DNA from 2 places in the Microlunatus spumicola genome. Region 2 is predicted to be linked to the other one. Evidence: riboswitches for the same ligand, from Rfam matches in the RefSeq annotation. Region 2 holds a riboswitch; the other holds the start of a gene.
What was found. Region 2 has a riboswitch for S-adenosylmethionine ahead of ABD665_RS06435 (amino acid ABC transporter permease). Riboswitches for the same ligand answer to the same signal wherever they lie in the genome.

Region 1 (6,897 bases), on a different contig from region 2:
CCGACGCGGCCCACGGCCGCCGGCGACGAGGTCGCGACGATCAAGGACAAGGCGCCCGAGAAGGTGCCGAACGTGAAGGGCGACGTCTCCGTCGCGTCCTTCAACGTCCTCAACTACTTCACCACCCTCGGCACGGCCGACGCGGCCTGCAAGCCCAACCCGGTGAGCACCGACGGCACGCCGAACACGGTGGCCTCGGGCTGCGACCAGCGCGGTGCCTGGGACGCCGCCGACCTCGACCGGCAGCAGACCAAGATCGTCAAGGCGATCAACGCGCTTGACGCGTCGGTCACCGGCCTGATGGAGATCGAGAACTCGGTCAAGCTCGGCGAGACCAGGGACGAGGCGACCAAGACCCTCGTCGCGGCGCTGAACAAGGCCGCCGGGCGCGCGAAGTGGGACTACGTGCCGTCGTCCGACCAGCTCCAGCCGGTCGAGGACCAGGACGTCATCACCAACGCGCTGATCTTCCAGCCCGCCGAGGTCACCTGGGCCGGCAAGGCGTACGCGGACGGCAAGGACGCGACCGACGCCGGGCCGTTCGGCAACGCCCGGACCCCGATCGCCGCGTCCTTCACCCCCGTCGGGGGCGGTGCGCCGATGCTCGTCGCGGTGAACCACTTCAAGTCCAAGGGCTCGGCGCCCAAGGACCCGGCCGACCCGAACGCTGACAACGGGCAGGGCGGCTGGAACGCGGCACGCGTCGCACAGGCGAACGCCCTGCTCGGCTGGCTGCCGTCGGTCCAGAGCGACGCCCGGACCGAGGCCGTCGCCCTGGTCGGTGACTTCAACTCCTACACGCACGAGGACCCGCTCGAGACCCTCTACGCCGCGGGCTGGGAGAACGCCGCCAAGCAGAAGGACTACTCGTACAACTTCGACGGGCTGTCCGGCTCGCTCGACCACGTGCTCCTCAACCCGGCCGCGGACAAGCGCCTGACCGGCAGCGGGGTCTGGAACATCAACTCCGTCGAGCCCGTGCTGCGCGAGTACAGCCGCTACAAGTCGACCAAGATCGACTACTACCGCGACGACGTCTACCGGGCCAGCGACCACGACCCGGTCAAGGTCGGGCTGGAGCGCGGCAAGGCCCGCGAGACCACGCTGACGATGCTGAACTTCAACGACTTCCACGGGCGCATCGCCGCGGCGTCGCCGGACACCACGCAGTTCTTCGGGACCATCGAGCAGCAGCGCGCGACGAGCGGCGAGGGCAACACCCTCGTCCTCTCGGCGGGCGACAACATCGGGGCGTCGCTCTTCGCCTCGTCGGTGCAGGAGGACCAGCCGACGATCGACGTACTCAACGCCGCCGACGTCGACGCCTCCGCGGTCGGTAACCACGAGTTCGACCGGGGGTTCGCCGACCTCGACGGGCGCGTGCAGAAGGCCGCGGACTGGACCTACCTGGGCGCGAACGTCTACCGCAAGGGCACGACCAAGCCCGTGCTGCCGAGCTACACGGTGATCGAGCGCGGCGGGCTGAAGGTCGGCGTCGTCGGGGTCGTGACCCAGGAGACGTCGACGCTGGTGTCGCCGGCCGGCATCAGCGACATCGAGTTCGGTGACCCGGTGACCGCGGTCAACCGGGTGGCGAAGCAGCTCACCGACGGCAAGAAGTCCAACGGCGAGGCCGACGTCGTGGTCGCCGAGTACCACGAGGGCGCGAGCAAGACCCAGCTCGACCCGACGACGGGCGGCGAGGTCGTCAGCCTCGCCGACCAGCTGAAGGCCAGCCCGGTCTTCGCGCACATCGTCAACGACACGTCGCCCAAGGTGGCGGCGATCTTCACCGCCCACACGCACCAGGCCTACGCCTACGACGCGCCGGTCCCCGGCGTCGCCGGGGCCACCCGCCCGGTGACCCAGAGCGGGTCGTACGCGGCCTTCCTCACCAAGGTGACGCTGACGGTCGACACCAAGACCAAGGCGGTGCTCGCCCACACCGAGCAGAACCTGAAGCCGACCACCGTCTCCGACGATGACCTGGCCGCGGCCTACCCGCGGGTGCGTCGCATCGCCGGGATCGTCACCGCCGCGCTCGACCGGGCCGAGGAGCTCGGGTCGGTCAAGATCGGCGAGGCCACTCACGAGATCACCCGGGCGTTCGGCGAGGACGGCGAGGACACCCGCGCCGCCGAGTCGACGCTGAGCGACCTCGTGGCCGAGATGTACCGCTCGTCGACCGCCACGCCGGAGCGGGGGAGCGCGCAGATCGGCGTGCAGAACCCGGGCGGGGTCCGCGAGGACCTCGACGAGGGCACGGTGACCTTCGGGGAGGCGGCGTCGGTCCTGCCGTTCGCCAACTCCCTGTTCACCGTCGACCTGACCGGCGCGCAGTTCACGACGCTCCTCGAGCAGCAGTGGCAGCGCGACGCGAGCGGGAACATCCCCTCGCGGCCGTACCTGCAGCTGGGCCTGTCGAAGAACGTGACCTACACCTACGACGAGCAGCTGGCCGAGGGCAGCCGCATCACGTCGGTCACGGTCGACGGCAAGCCGATCGACCCGGCGGCGACCTACCGCGTGGCCACGAACAGCTTCCTGGCCGCGGGCGGGGACAACTTCCGGGTGTTCGGCGAGGGGAAGAACAGCAAGGACACCGGCCTGTCGGACCTCGACTCGTGGACCGACTACATCAAGGCCGAGACGCCGGTCAGCCCGTCGTTCGCCAAGCAGGCGGTCGCGGTCTCGCCGCTGCCGAGCACGCTCACGGCGGGCGGGACGACGACCTTCACGCTGTCCTCGCTCGACTTCAGCAGCCGTCCGACGAAGGACGGCGCGTACAAGGGTTCCGACGAGCAGACCTCGACGGTGACCGCGACGCTGAACGGCACGGCGATCGGCACCAGCCCGGCGGCCGACGGGAAGGCCACGATCGCGCTGGCCGTGCCGGCCGAGGCCGCGAAGGGGGCCGGCACGCTGGTGCTGACCACCGACACGGGGACGACGGTGACGATCCCGGTGATCGTGGGCTGAGTCCAGCCCGTTCGAGGGCCGGCCGGATCGTGGCGACCCGGCCGGCCCTTCGTCGTTCTCCGGCCTTCGGACGACCGCTCAGCCGCGCGCGATGAGGGCGATGGCGTTGACGATCGTGACGAGGATCCCGATGCCCGCGAGCACGAAGGGCCAGATCCGGACGGGCACGAAGAACAGGCTCGAGCGCGGCTGCACGTAGACCGGCTGCCCGGTCTGCGGGTTCACGACCGGGATCTGCCGGTGCGTCTGGTTGCCCACCCGCTCGGGCAGGGGCTGCAGGACGAACTGCTGCTGCGGCTTGTCAAGGTGCGGCCGGAGGACGTAGCGGTCCAGCAGGTAGGTGTAGACCGCGGCCGCGATCAGCCCGACGCCCATGAACATGCTGAAGCTCGGGCCGTTCGTGCGGCCCGGGAGGAGGAGCGCGTCGAGCAGGGCGCCGGTGCCGACCCCCAGGCCGACGGCGACGAGGATGAGGATGCCCCAGCGGGACCAGATGATCACGGTCGGGAAACGTACCGGGGACGAAGGTCAGCGACGCGGGCTGCGGCGGGTTCTCAGCAGGTTCACGGCGCCGGAGAGCGTCGCGGTCAGGGGCTGCGCCGGCCGTTCGACGTAGCCCCCGGCGAGCAGGCCGGCGTGCCGCTCGAAGACGTTGCGGGACGACCGGTCGCCGGTGCGCACCACCGACCAGGCCATGGCCAGGGTGTAGAGCGGCAGGTAGGGCAGGCCGAGGAAGACGGCGTACTGCCGGCTGTGCCGCTCCTCGTGCGCGAGCAGCCCGGGATGGCGCCGCAGCAGGGCGTCGAACGTGCTCGCGGTGACGATCACGTCGCCGACCGTGAAGGCCCCCGCGACCGGGAACCGGAAGCCGTAGCCCTCGGCGAGCACCAGCCCGTACGGCCCCGGTCGCCGACGGGCCCCGCCGGCGCGGGCGACGGCGAGGCCGAGCGGGGTGCTGAGGTTCAGGAGGTTGGCGAGGCGGCGCGCCCGCTGGGCCCGGCAGAGCCCGCTCGCGACGCCTGCTTCGACGACCGGCGGCTCGTGTCCCACGTCGCGAATGTAGACCTCGGGAGGGCCGTCCGCATGCTGGTCAGCCGGCTCAGCATCCGGACGGCGACGCCCGTGATCGGCCGACTGCCGCCTAGAGTTCTTCTCACATCAAGAGGGGACGAGGGAACGGCCCGTCGACTCCCCGGCAACCGGCTGACCAGCAGACACGGTGCCACTTCCGGCTCGCGCGAACGTCGCGCGAGACAGATGACGAAGGACTGATACGTCATGACCGCGGTGCTCGACACCCAGGTTCTCCCGCCCGTCGGCGTCCGCGCCGGTGCCTTCGGGAACGCCACCCACCTCGCCTGTCGTGCCTGTGGTGCGCAGTCGCCGCTCGGCCCCTTCTACGCCTGCATGGAGTGCTTCGGCCCGCTCGAGGTCGGCTACGACTTCCCGCGCGTGACCCGCGCGCAGATCGAGGCCGGCCCCAAGAGCATCTGGCGCTACGCGCCGCTGCTGCCCGTCCCGGCGGACATCGCCACGTTCCGCTCGACGGACCCGGGCTTCACCCGCCTGGTCGACGCCGGCAACCTCGCCGCCGACCTCGGGCTGCGCAAGCTGCACGTCAAGGACGACTCGGGCAACCCGACGCACTCCTTCAAGGACCGCGTCGTCGCCGTGGCCCTCTCGGCGGCCCGCGAGCTCGGGCTGAACGTCCTCGCCTGCCCCTCCACCGGCAACCTGGCCAACGCGGTCGCGGCCGCCGCCGCCCGCGCCGGGATCCGCTCGGTCGTCCTGGTCCCGTCGAACCTCGAGCAGCAGAAGATCATCGCCTCGGCGGTCTACGACACGACGCTGATCGCCATCGAGGGCAACTACGACGACGTGAACAAGCTCGCGAGCGAGATCGCCGGCGAGGAGGAGGGCTGGGCGTTCGTCAACGTCAACGTGCGGCCCTACTACGCCGAGGGCTCCAAGACGCTGGCCTACGAGATCGCCGAGCAGCTCGGCTGGCGCCTGCCGGACCAGCTGGTCATCCCGGTCGCATCCGGCTCGCAGCTCACCAAGATCGACAAGGGCTTCTCCGAGCTGATCAAGCTCGGGCTGGTCGAGGACAAGCCGGTCCGCATCTTCGGGGCGCAGGCCACGGGCTGCTCGCCGATCGTGCAGGCGTACGAGGCCGGCCAGGACGTCGTCGCCCCGGTCCGCCCGAACACGATCGCCAAGTCGCTCGCCATCGGCAACCCGGCCGACGGGCCGTACGTGCTCGACGTGGTCCGCCGCACCGGCGGCCGCATCGCCGACGTCGACGACGAGACCGTCGTCCGCAACATCCTCCGGCTTGCCCGGACCGAGGGCATCTTCGGCGAGACCGCCGGTGGCGTGACCGTCGGCGTGACGGCGAAGCTCATCGCCGACGGCGACCTCGACCCGGACGGCGAGACCGTGATCATCAACTCCGGCGACGGGCTCAAGACCCTCGACGCCGTGGCCGGCCACGTCGGGCCCAAGACGACGATCCCGCCGCGCTACGAGGCGTTCACCGACTTCTGGAAGGGCTACACCGCATGAGTGCGAACGTCCGCATCCCCACCATCCTGCGCACCTACACGGGCGGGCAGAAGGAGGTCGAGGCGAGCGGTCACACGCTGGCTCACGTCCTCGAGTCCCTCGACGCCGACTACCCGGGCCTCAAGGCCCGGATCGTCGACGACAACGGCGCGCTCCGCCGCTTCGTGAACGTCTACGTCGGCGACGACGACGTGCGGTTCATCGGTGGCCTCGAGGCCGAGGTGCCCGACAACGGCGCGGTCTCGATCATCCCGGCGGTCGCGGGCGGCTAGGACGCGTCTCCCCGCCTGCGCCCGGTGGAGCGGGGAGACACGTCCTCAACCCTCAGGCAGCGACGGGCCCTCGGGTCCGCCGCAGCGCCCGCCCGTACGCCGGGTTGCTCGTGATCACGAGCGGCACGGTGGACAGGACGCGGCGCACGGCGTACCCGTTGGCCGTGGCCAGCAGGTCGGTCGTCGGCAGGCCCGGGAGCCCGTAGAGGCGTCGCGCCCACGGCGGGAGCATGGCGAGGCCGAGGCCCACCATCCCGGCCCAGGCCGGTCGGGCGGGGGTGCCGAGACGGACCCAGCGGGGCATCGGCGGCAGCATGAACTTCAGCGTGTTCCGCCGGGCCACCTGCGACACGCGCAGCTGCGGACGGACGTACGCGTAGTAGTCCTCGATGTCCGCCTCGGAGGCGGGAACCGTGTGCCGCTCGAGCCCGACGAGCTCGGCGCTCGCGCGCATCTCGTCGACGTACTGGTCGCCCTCGCCCGGACGGAGGATCCCGCCGCAGCGCCGGTAGGTCGACAGGAACGACTCGGTCTCGGTCACGTGCACCCAGCGCAGCAGCTCGGGGTCGTCGACGCGGTAGGGGAGCCCCGACTCGGGCTCGACGCCCGGCGGGAGCGCGGCGTGGATGCGCCGCAGGACCCGGCCGGCCTTCTCGGCCTCGGCGGTCGTGCCGTAGGTGACCGTGGCCACCCAGTCGCCCGTCCGCTGGAGCCGGCCCCACATGTCGTCGAACCAGACCGTGTTGTCGTTGAAGCCGGCCATCACGAGCGGGTGCACCGCCTGCAGCGACAGCGCACGGAACCCGGCCAGCGCCATCGACTGGTTGCCGTGGATCCGCCACGTCACGGAGTCCGGGCCGTAGAGTCCGGCGTCGGCGCGTTCCTCGACCATCGCGACCACCACTAGTCGGCCGTCCCCAGGTCGACCTTCTCGTTCTCCCCGCCGGAGTAGCGCTGGCCGGTGAGCTTGGACTTGGCCAGGCTCAGGACCGAGGAGACGCGGCCGCCCGGGCCGTCCCAGTACTCGGCGGTCTCGCCGCTGACCTTGATCAGCACGATCGACGGGTCCTCGGGACCCTGC
Region 2 (6,897 bases):
GCGGCGGTGCGCGGGTGCCGGGGCCGGTTCAGGACCTGCTCCGGCGGCCCCTGCTCGAGGACCCGGCCGGCGTCGAGGAAGACGACCGTGTCGGCGACCTCGCGGGCGAAGGCGATCTCGTGCGTGACGATGATCATCGTCGTACCGGCTGCGGCCAGGTCCTTGATCACCGCGAGGACCTCGCCCACGAGCTCGGGGTCGAGCGCGGACGTCGGCTCGTCGAAGAGGACCAGCCGGGGCCGCAGCGCGAGGGCGCGGGCGATCGCCACGCGCTGCTGCTGCCCGCCGCTGAGCTGGCGCGGGTAGGCGTCCACCTTGTCGGCCAGCCCCACCCGCTCGAGCAGCGTCCGGGCCTCGGCCCGCACCTCCGCCCGGTCGCGGCGGAGCGCCGCCACCGGTGCCTCGACGAGGTTCTCCAGCACCGTGAGGTGCGGGAAGAGGTTGAAGCTCTGGAAGACGAAGCCGATGCGGGCGCGCTGACGCAGGATCGCGCGCTCGCTCAGCTCGTGCAGCCGGCCGCGGACGACCTTGACCCCGACGGGCTCGCCGTCGACGCTGACGAACCCGGCGTCGAGCTTCTCGAGGTGGTTGATCGAGCGGAGCAGGGTCGACTTGCCCGAGCCCGACGGCCCCAGGACGACGGTGACCTTGCCGGCCTCGACGTCGAGGTCGACGCCGTCGAGCACGCGGTTGGCGCCGAAGGACTTCGTGGCCCCGCGGACCTCGACCACGGGCGTCGTGGTCGGCGCGACCGTCTCCGTCACGGCGACCGCGCTCATCGGGCGACCCCCCGGCGGGTGCGGACGGCCGAGGCGATGCGCTCGGCCCTCGTACGGGTGTCGCGACCGGTGACGCCCCTGGCGAAGTGGCGCTCCACGAGGTACTGGAAGACCGACAGCACCGTCGTGAGGACGACGTACCAGACGGTGGCGACCATCAGCAGCGGGATGACCTCCCCGCTGTTCGTGCTGGCCTGGGTCTCGACCTGGCCGAAGAGGTCGAGCAGCGACGTGATGTAGACGACCGAGGTGCCCTTGAGCAGCCCGATCAGCTGGTTGGCGTAGGTCGGCAGGATCGCCCGCATCGCCTGCGGCAGGACGATCCGCGTGAACCGCCGGTGCCGCGGCAGGCCGAGGGCGCTGGCGGCCTCCTTCTGCCCCGGGTCCACGGAGATGATGCCGGAGCGGACGATCTCGGAGGCGTACGCGGCCTCGTTCAGGCTGAGCCCGATGATCGCCGCTGCCTCGTAGCTGAGCAGCTGCGTGGCGTCGATGCTGAACAGCTGCGGGCCGAAGGGCACCGACAGGCCGAGGCTCGGGTAGAGCGCCGTCGCGTTGGCCAGGAACAGCAGCAGCACGATCAGGGGGACCGACCGGAAGATCCAGACGTAGACCCAGCTCACGCTCACCAGCACCGGGCTCCGCGACAGCCGCATCAGCGCCAGCACGACGCCGGCGGCGAAGCCGATGACGGCGCTCCACGCGGTGAGCTTCAGCGTGACGACGAGGCCCTCGAGGATGACCGGCTGGAAGAACCAGTAGCCGAAGGCGTCCCACTGGTAGGCCGGGTTGGCGACCAGCCCCTGGACGACCTGCGCGAGCAGCACGACCACGACGGCGCTCGCGACCCAGCGCCAGGGCCGGCGCAGCGGGACGACGCGCGCGGTCGCCAGGTCCTGGAGCGCCGTCGGCACGGGCTGGAGCGGTGGCGTCGGACCGGTGCCCGGAGGGCGCAGGTCCTGGGGTGGACGGGGTTCGGTGCTCAGGCTCACGAAGACCTCGAAGGCGTGCGGCAGCCCGTGGACGGGCCGGCAGGGTGGGAGGAGGGGGTGGAGAAGAGGTGGGGCGCAGGGGTGAGCGCGAGGCTCAGCGGCGCGGACCGCGGGTCGGTCCGGGCCGCCCGGGCATCGCGCCCGGACACCCGCGGCGACACGCGTCGCCGGGGCGTCGGGACGCCAGGGTGGTGCGGCCGCGGAGGCGGTCGGGGCTCGCGATCATCATCAGGACCTGTCGACGGGGCCTCGGGGTCGAGGCCGGGCGCTTGCCGGGGGTGCTCCCCCTGCCGGGTCGTCACCTGGGGCACCCCACCGCCGCTGCGAGGGTTGCCGATCAGCCAGCCAGGGCTTGTCGCTGATTCTCGTGACCTGGGCAGAACGTTAGGGCCGGGCGTGCGTCCGTGTCAAACCCTGCAGGAATTGTAGGGAATAGCGGAATAGCCCGGTCCGGCCCGAGGTTCTGGGCCGCATGACCGCGACCGTACGGGCCGGGTCCGGCCCTGCCGCACCCTCCTCCAACCCCTTCTCGCCGCACCCTCTGGACGCCGCGCCGTGGGCCTCGCTCATCGGGCCGCACGCCCACTTCGCGCTCGGCTCGGGCCTGGCGCGCCGTTACCCCGCGGACGTCTCCCCCTTCGCCGCGGTCGCCGACCCGGCCGACCCCCGGTCGTGGCGGGACCTCCGGAGCCTCTACGCGGTCGACGAGGTGGCCGTCCTGTCCGGCCCGACGGGCTTCGTCGGCGACCTCCCGTCCGGCTGGGTGCCGGACGGCGTCATCCCCGGCGTCCAGCTCGTCGCGACCGACGCCCTGCGGACCGCGCCGGCGGACGACGCGTTCGTCGTCGGCGCCGCCGACGCGGCCGAGGCGGTGGACCTCGTGCTCCGGACCGAGCCGGGGCCCTTCCGCCCGCGCACGTACGAGCTCGGCACCTACCTCGGGCTGCACCGGGACGGCCGTCTGGTCGCCCTGGCCGGCGAACGGCTGCACCCGGCCGGCTGGACCGAGATCAGCGCGGTCTGCACGGACCCGGCGTACCGGCGGCAGGGACTCGCGTCCCGGCTGGTCCGCGGCGTCGCGCAGCTGGTCCGCGAGCGTGGGGAGACCCCGTTCCTGCACACCGGGGCCGCGAACACCCGCGCGATCGACCTCTACCTGGCGATGGGCTTCGTGCTGCGGCGCGAGGTCGACTTCGCGGCCCTGCGCGCCGTCTGACCCCGCGGGGTTCAGCGGGCGTCGCGGCGGGTCTCGAGCGCGTCCGCGAGCTGCTCGAGCCAGGTCGCGACGCCGCTGGGCCCCTCGACCACGACGTCGGCGAGGACGGACAGCGCGTCCTCCTCGTGGGAGGCCGAGCACACCAGCAGGCCGCCACGGCCCTCGCGGCGCAGCTGCTCGACGAGGCGGAAGGCCGGGAGGTCGCCGAGGTCGTCGCCGACGAACACGACCTGACGGGCGCCGGTCTCCTCGACGATGGCGCGCAGGGCCACGCCCTTGTCGATGCCCGGCGAACGGATCTCGAGGACGTTCTTGCCGGGCTCGACGACCATCTCGTGACGCTCGGCGAGGTCGTTCAGGGGACCGGAGAGGGCGGCGTACGAGGCGTCCGGGTCCGGCAGCTGCCGGGTGTGCACGACGACCGCCCGGCCCTTGTGCTCCACGTGCGCGGCGCCCTGGCCGAGACGGTCCAGCAGCGGCGGGATCTCCTGCTCCAGCGCCGCGACCTGGCCCGGGTCCGGCGGGATCACGAACTCGTCCGTCGCCGCGTCCCAGCGCTCGACGCCGTACTGGCCGAGGACGACGAGGTGGCCGAGCCCGGGCACGCCCCGGAAGCCGCCGAGCCGGACGGCGGTCCGCGCCGGACGGCCGGTGACGATCGCGACCGTGCCCAGCAGGTTGCCGAGCCGGGCCAGCGCGGCGACCGCACGGGGGTCGGCGTGCGCCTGCTCGGGGTCGGCCACGATCGGCGCGAGCGTCCCGTCGAAGTCGATCCCGACGAGGGTCTCCCCGGGGTGCTCGAGCACCGCCTGCAGCCGGGTCTGCGCCAGCGCATCGGAGGTCATGGCCGAAGCCTGACAGACGCCGGGGCCCCTCGCCCACCGCTCCCGCGCGGCTGGGCGGGCGTTCCTCCCCGTACCCTCGGCGTCGTGGAGGAACAGCGACGGTGACGTCCGGGACAGCAGGGCAGGGCGCGGGAAACGGCACCGGGCGGGACGCAGAGCCTCGTACGGGAGGACGGCCGACCCGCAAGGCGGACTTCGTGGTGGTGGCCAACCGGTTGCCGGTGGACCGCGTCGAGAACCCGGACGGGACCGTCACCTGGCGCACGTCGCCGGGCGGGCTCGTCACGGCGCTCGAGCCGGTCATGCACTCACACGACGGCGCGTGGGTCGGCTGGCACGGTGCACCCGACGAGGTGCTCGACCCCTTCGAGAACGACGGGCTCGAGCTCGTCCCGGTGCCGTTGTCGGCGCAGGAGATCGAGGACTACTACGAGGGCTTCTCCAACGCGACCCTCTGGCCGCTCTACCACGACGTGGTCGCTCCCCCGGAGTTCCGCCGGGAGTGGTGGGACGCGTACGTCCGGGTCAACCAGCGGTTCGCGGACCGGACGGCCGACGTCGCCGACCAGGGCGCCGTGGTCTGGGTGCAGGACTACCAGCTCCAGCTCGTGCCGCAGATGCTGCGCGAGCTACGCCCCGACCTGAACATCGGGTTCTTCCTGCACATCCCCTTCCCCCCGACCGAGCTCTACATCCAGCTGCCCTGGCGCGACCAGATCCTGCGCGGCCTCCTCGGCGCCGACCTGGTCGGCTTCCAGCTGGGCGGCGGCGCGCAGAACTTCCTCCGCCTGGTCCGGCAGCGGCTGCACCTCGAGACCCGCCGCGAGCACGTGCACGCCGCGGACGGCCGCACCGTCATGGCCCGGGCGTACCCGATCTCCATCGCCGCGGCCTCGCTGCACGAGCTGGCGTCGAGCGACGCCACCGCGGCCCGCGCCGCGGAGATCCGGGCCGACCTCGGCGAGCCGAAGACCCTGTTCCTCGGGGTGGACCGGCTCGACTACACCAAGGGGATCCCGGAGCGCATCCAGGCCTTCGGCGAGCTGGTGGCCGAGGGCCGGATCGACCCCGACGAGGCGGCGCTGGTGCAGGTCGCGACCCCGTCGCGCGAGCGGGTCGAGCAGTACCGCCACCTGCGCGACGACATCGACCGGCAGGTCGGCCGGATCAACTCCGACGTGGGCCGCATCGGCCGCCCGCCGATCACCTACCTGCACGCGTCCTACCCGCGCGAGGAGATGGCGGCGCTCTACCGCGCCGCCGACGTCATGATCGTCACGCCGCTGCGCGACGGGATGAACCTGGTGGCCAAGGAGTACGTGGCCTGCCGGCAGGCCGACGACGGGGCGCTCGTGCTGAGCGAGTTCGCCGGGGCGGCGCGCGAGCTGCGCCAGGCCTACCTGATCAACCCGCACGACATCGACGGGCTCAAGGAGACGATGCTCGAGGCGATGAACGCCCCGGCCCGCATCAAGTCCCGCCGGATGCGGCTGCTGCGGCGCCAGGTGTTCGAGCACGACATCGAGCACTGGGCCCGCGCGTTCCTGGACGACCTGAACCGGGTGGTGCAGGGCAAGGTCGAGTGGCCCTCGCGGCCCGTCGTCGGCAGCGGCGGCGGTGGTGGCGACCAGGGCGAGCTCCACGGTCCTGCACCCAGCCGCCACGAGCACGGCAGCGGCCAGGACTGACCGGGCGGGCCGTCGAGCGGTCGTGACCGACCGCTCGGACGGGCCCTCCGACCTGGTTCGTCCGGCCGGCGCGGCTAGCGCAGCCGCACCGCCAGCGCGGTCAGGTCGGCGCGGCTGAGGCCGCAGCCGTCGACGAGGTAGTCCCGGACCGTGCCGTAGTCGGCCTCGAGCTGCCCGCGGGCCGCGTTCAACCAGTCGAGGTCGACCTCGGCCCCGGAGTAGGCGCGGGTGGCCAGGTAGTCGACGTCGCGCACCTGGCGGTCGACGCCCGCCACGGTCTGCATGAGGTCGCAGACCCAGCCCGTACGGTCCTTGCCGGCGCGGCAGTGCACCAGGACCGGGTGGTCCGAGCGCGCGACGCGGCGCAGCACCCGGCCGACCGACTCGCGGTTGGCGCTGCGGGTGACGTAGCCGCGGTAGAACTCCAGCCGCTCGCCGGCGTTGCTGATGACGTAGCGGCGGTTCTTCACGCCGGGGATGGCGGGGTCCCCGCCCTCGTTCATGGCGATCATCGTCTCGATCCCCAGGTCCGCGACCACGCGCTTCTCCAGCGCGGTGCAGCCGTCGAGGTCGCCGGTGCGCCACAGGTCGCGGACGCCCGTGACCGGGCGGAAGTTCGGGGCCGTGGTGAGCCGGACGCGCACGTCGGGCCGGTCGACCCGCCCGACGCCGGAGCCCCACCAGACGGTGCCGCGCGCGAACTGCTGGCCGTACGTGTTGCGTCGTGAGATCCGGCGCTTCACCTCGCGGCCGGTCGCGCGACCGAGCATGTCGGCCCCTCCGGCGGCCAGGTAGGTCTCGAGGATGCGCCCGCTGACCCGCGGCGCGGCCTGGGCGGCGGGAACGCCGACGAGAGCAGCCCCGGTGAGTCCCAGCGCGCCGACGAGGACCGTACGACGCGGCAGCGCCCCGCCGAGGGACGTCGGGCTCTGCTCGGGCTGCGAGGGGAGGTCGTGCTCGGCGGCTGCCGTCATCCGTGCTCCTGGACCGTGAGCGCCCCGCGGCTCCGTGGAGGTCGGACCATCGGTCCGACCGGGGCGGGAGTCCCCGCCGTCCGGGCAGCATAGCCGCGGACGGTCCGTCGCGACGGACCCCGGGGAGCGGTCGTGACGACCGCCGGTGGCTCCCCCGACTGGACTCGAACCAGTAACCTGCCGGTTAACAGCCGGCTGCTCTGCCAATTGAGCTACAGGGGATCGGCCTGGAAGACGTTACCAGCCCGGCGAGCTGGATCCGTACTCCGACTGCAGCTCGGACGAGACGCGGGCGGCCTCCTCGGCCACACCCTCCGTGCTCCAGCTCAGCCCGCGGGTCAGCGACGAGTGCCAGGTGAGCGTCCCGTCGCCGCCCAGGTCGCGCCGCGCGGTGACAGTGACG

Region 1: it holds a riboswitch for S-adenosylmethionine, as region 2 does, so the genes downstream of both, thrC (threonine synthase) here and ABD665_RS06435 (amino acid ABC transporter permease) in region 2, are expected to answer to the same signal.

The regions. Positions count from the first base shown of each region.
Region 1 is NZ_BAAAYR010000004.1:683,345-690,241, reverse strand. Features, by position in the region: gene ABD665_RS16105 (ExeM/NucH family extracellular endonuclease) at 1-2,979, shown strand, start outside; gene ABD665_RS16100 (hypothetical protein) at 3,058-3,480, opposite strand; gene ABD665_RS16095 (hypothetical protein) at 3,508-4,029, opposite strand; SAM riboswitch class I at 4,132-4,243, shown strand; gene thrC (threonine synthase) at 4,258-5,544, shown strand; gene ABD665_RS16085 (MoaD/ThiS family protein) at 5,541-5,816, shown strand; gene ABD665_RS16080 (oxygenase MpaB family protein) at 5,869-6,708, opposite strand; gene ABD665_RS16075 (pyridoxamine 5'-phosphate oxidase family protein) at 6,720-6,897, opposite strand, start outside.
Region 2 is NZ_BAAAYR010000001.1:1,419,698-1,426,594, forward strand. Features, by position in the region: gene ABD665_RS06430 (amino acid ABC transporter ATP-binding protein) at 1-779, opposite strand, end outside; gene ABD665_RS06435 (amino acid ABC transporter permease) at 776-1,771, opposite strand; SAM riboswitch class IV at 2,032-2,144, opposite strand; gene ABD665_RS06440 (GNAT family N-acetyltransferase) at 2,244-2,987, shown strand; gene otsB (trehalose-phosphatase) at 2,999-3,832, opposite strand; partial or broken gene ABD665_RS06450 (alpha,alpha-trehalose-phosphate synthase (UDP-forming)) at 4,030-5,388, shown strand; gene ABD665_RS06455 (tyrosine-protein phosphatase) at 5,595-6,494, opposite strand; tRNA gene ABD665_RS06460 (tRNA-Asn) at 6,641-6,716, opposite strand; gene ABD665_RS06465 (hypothetical protein) at 6,732-6,897, opposite strand, start outside.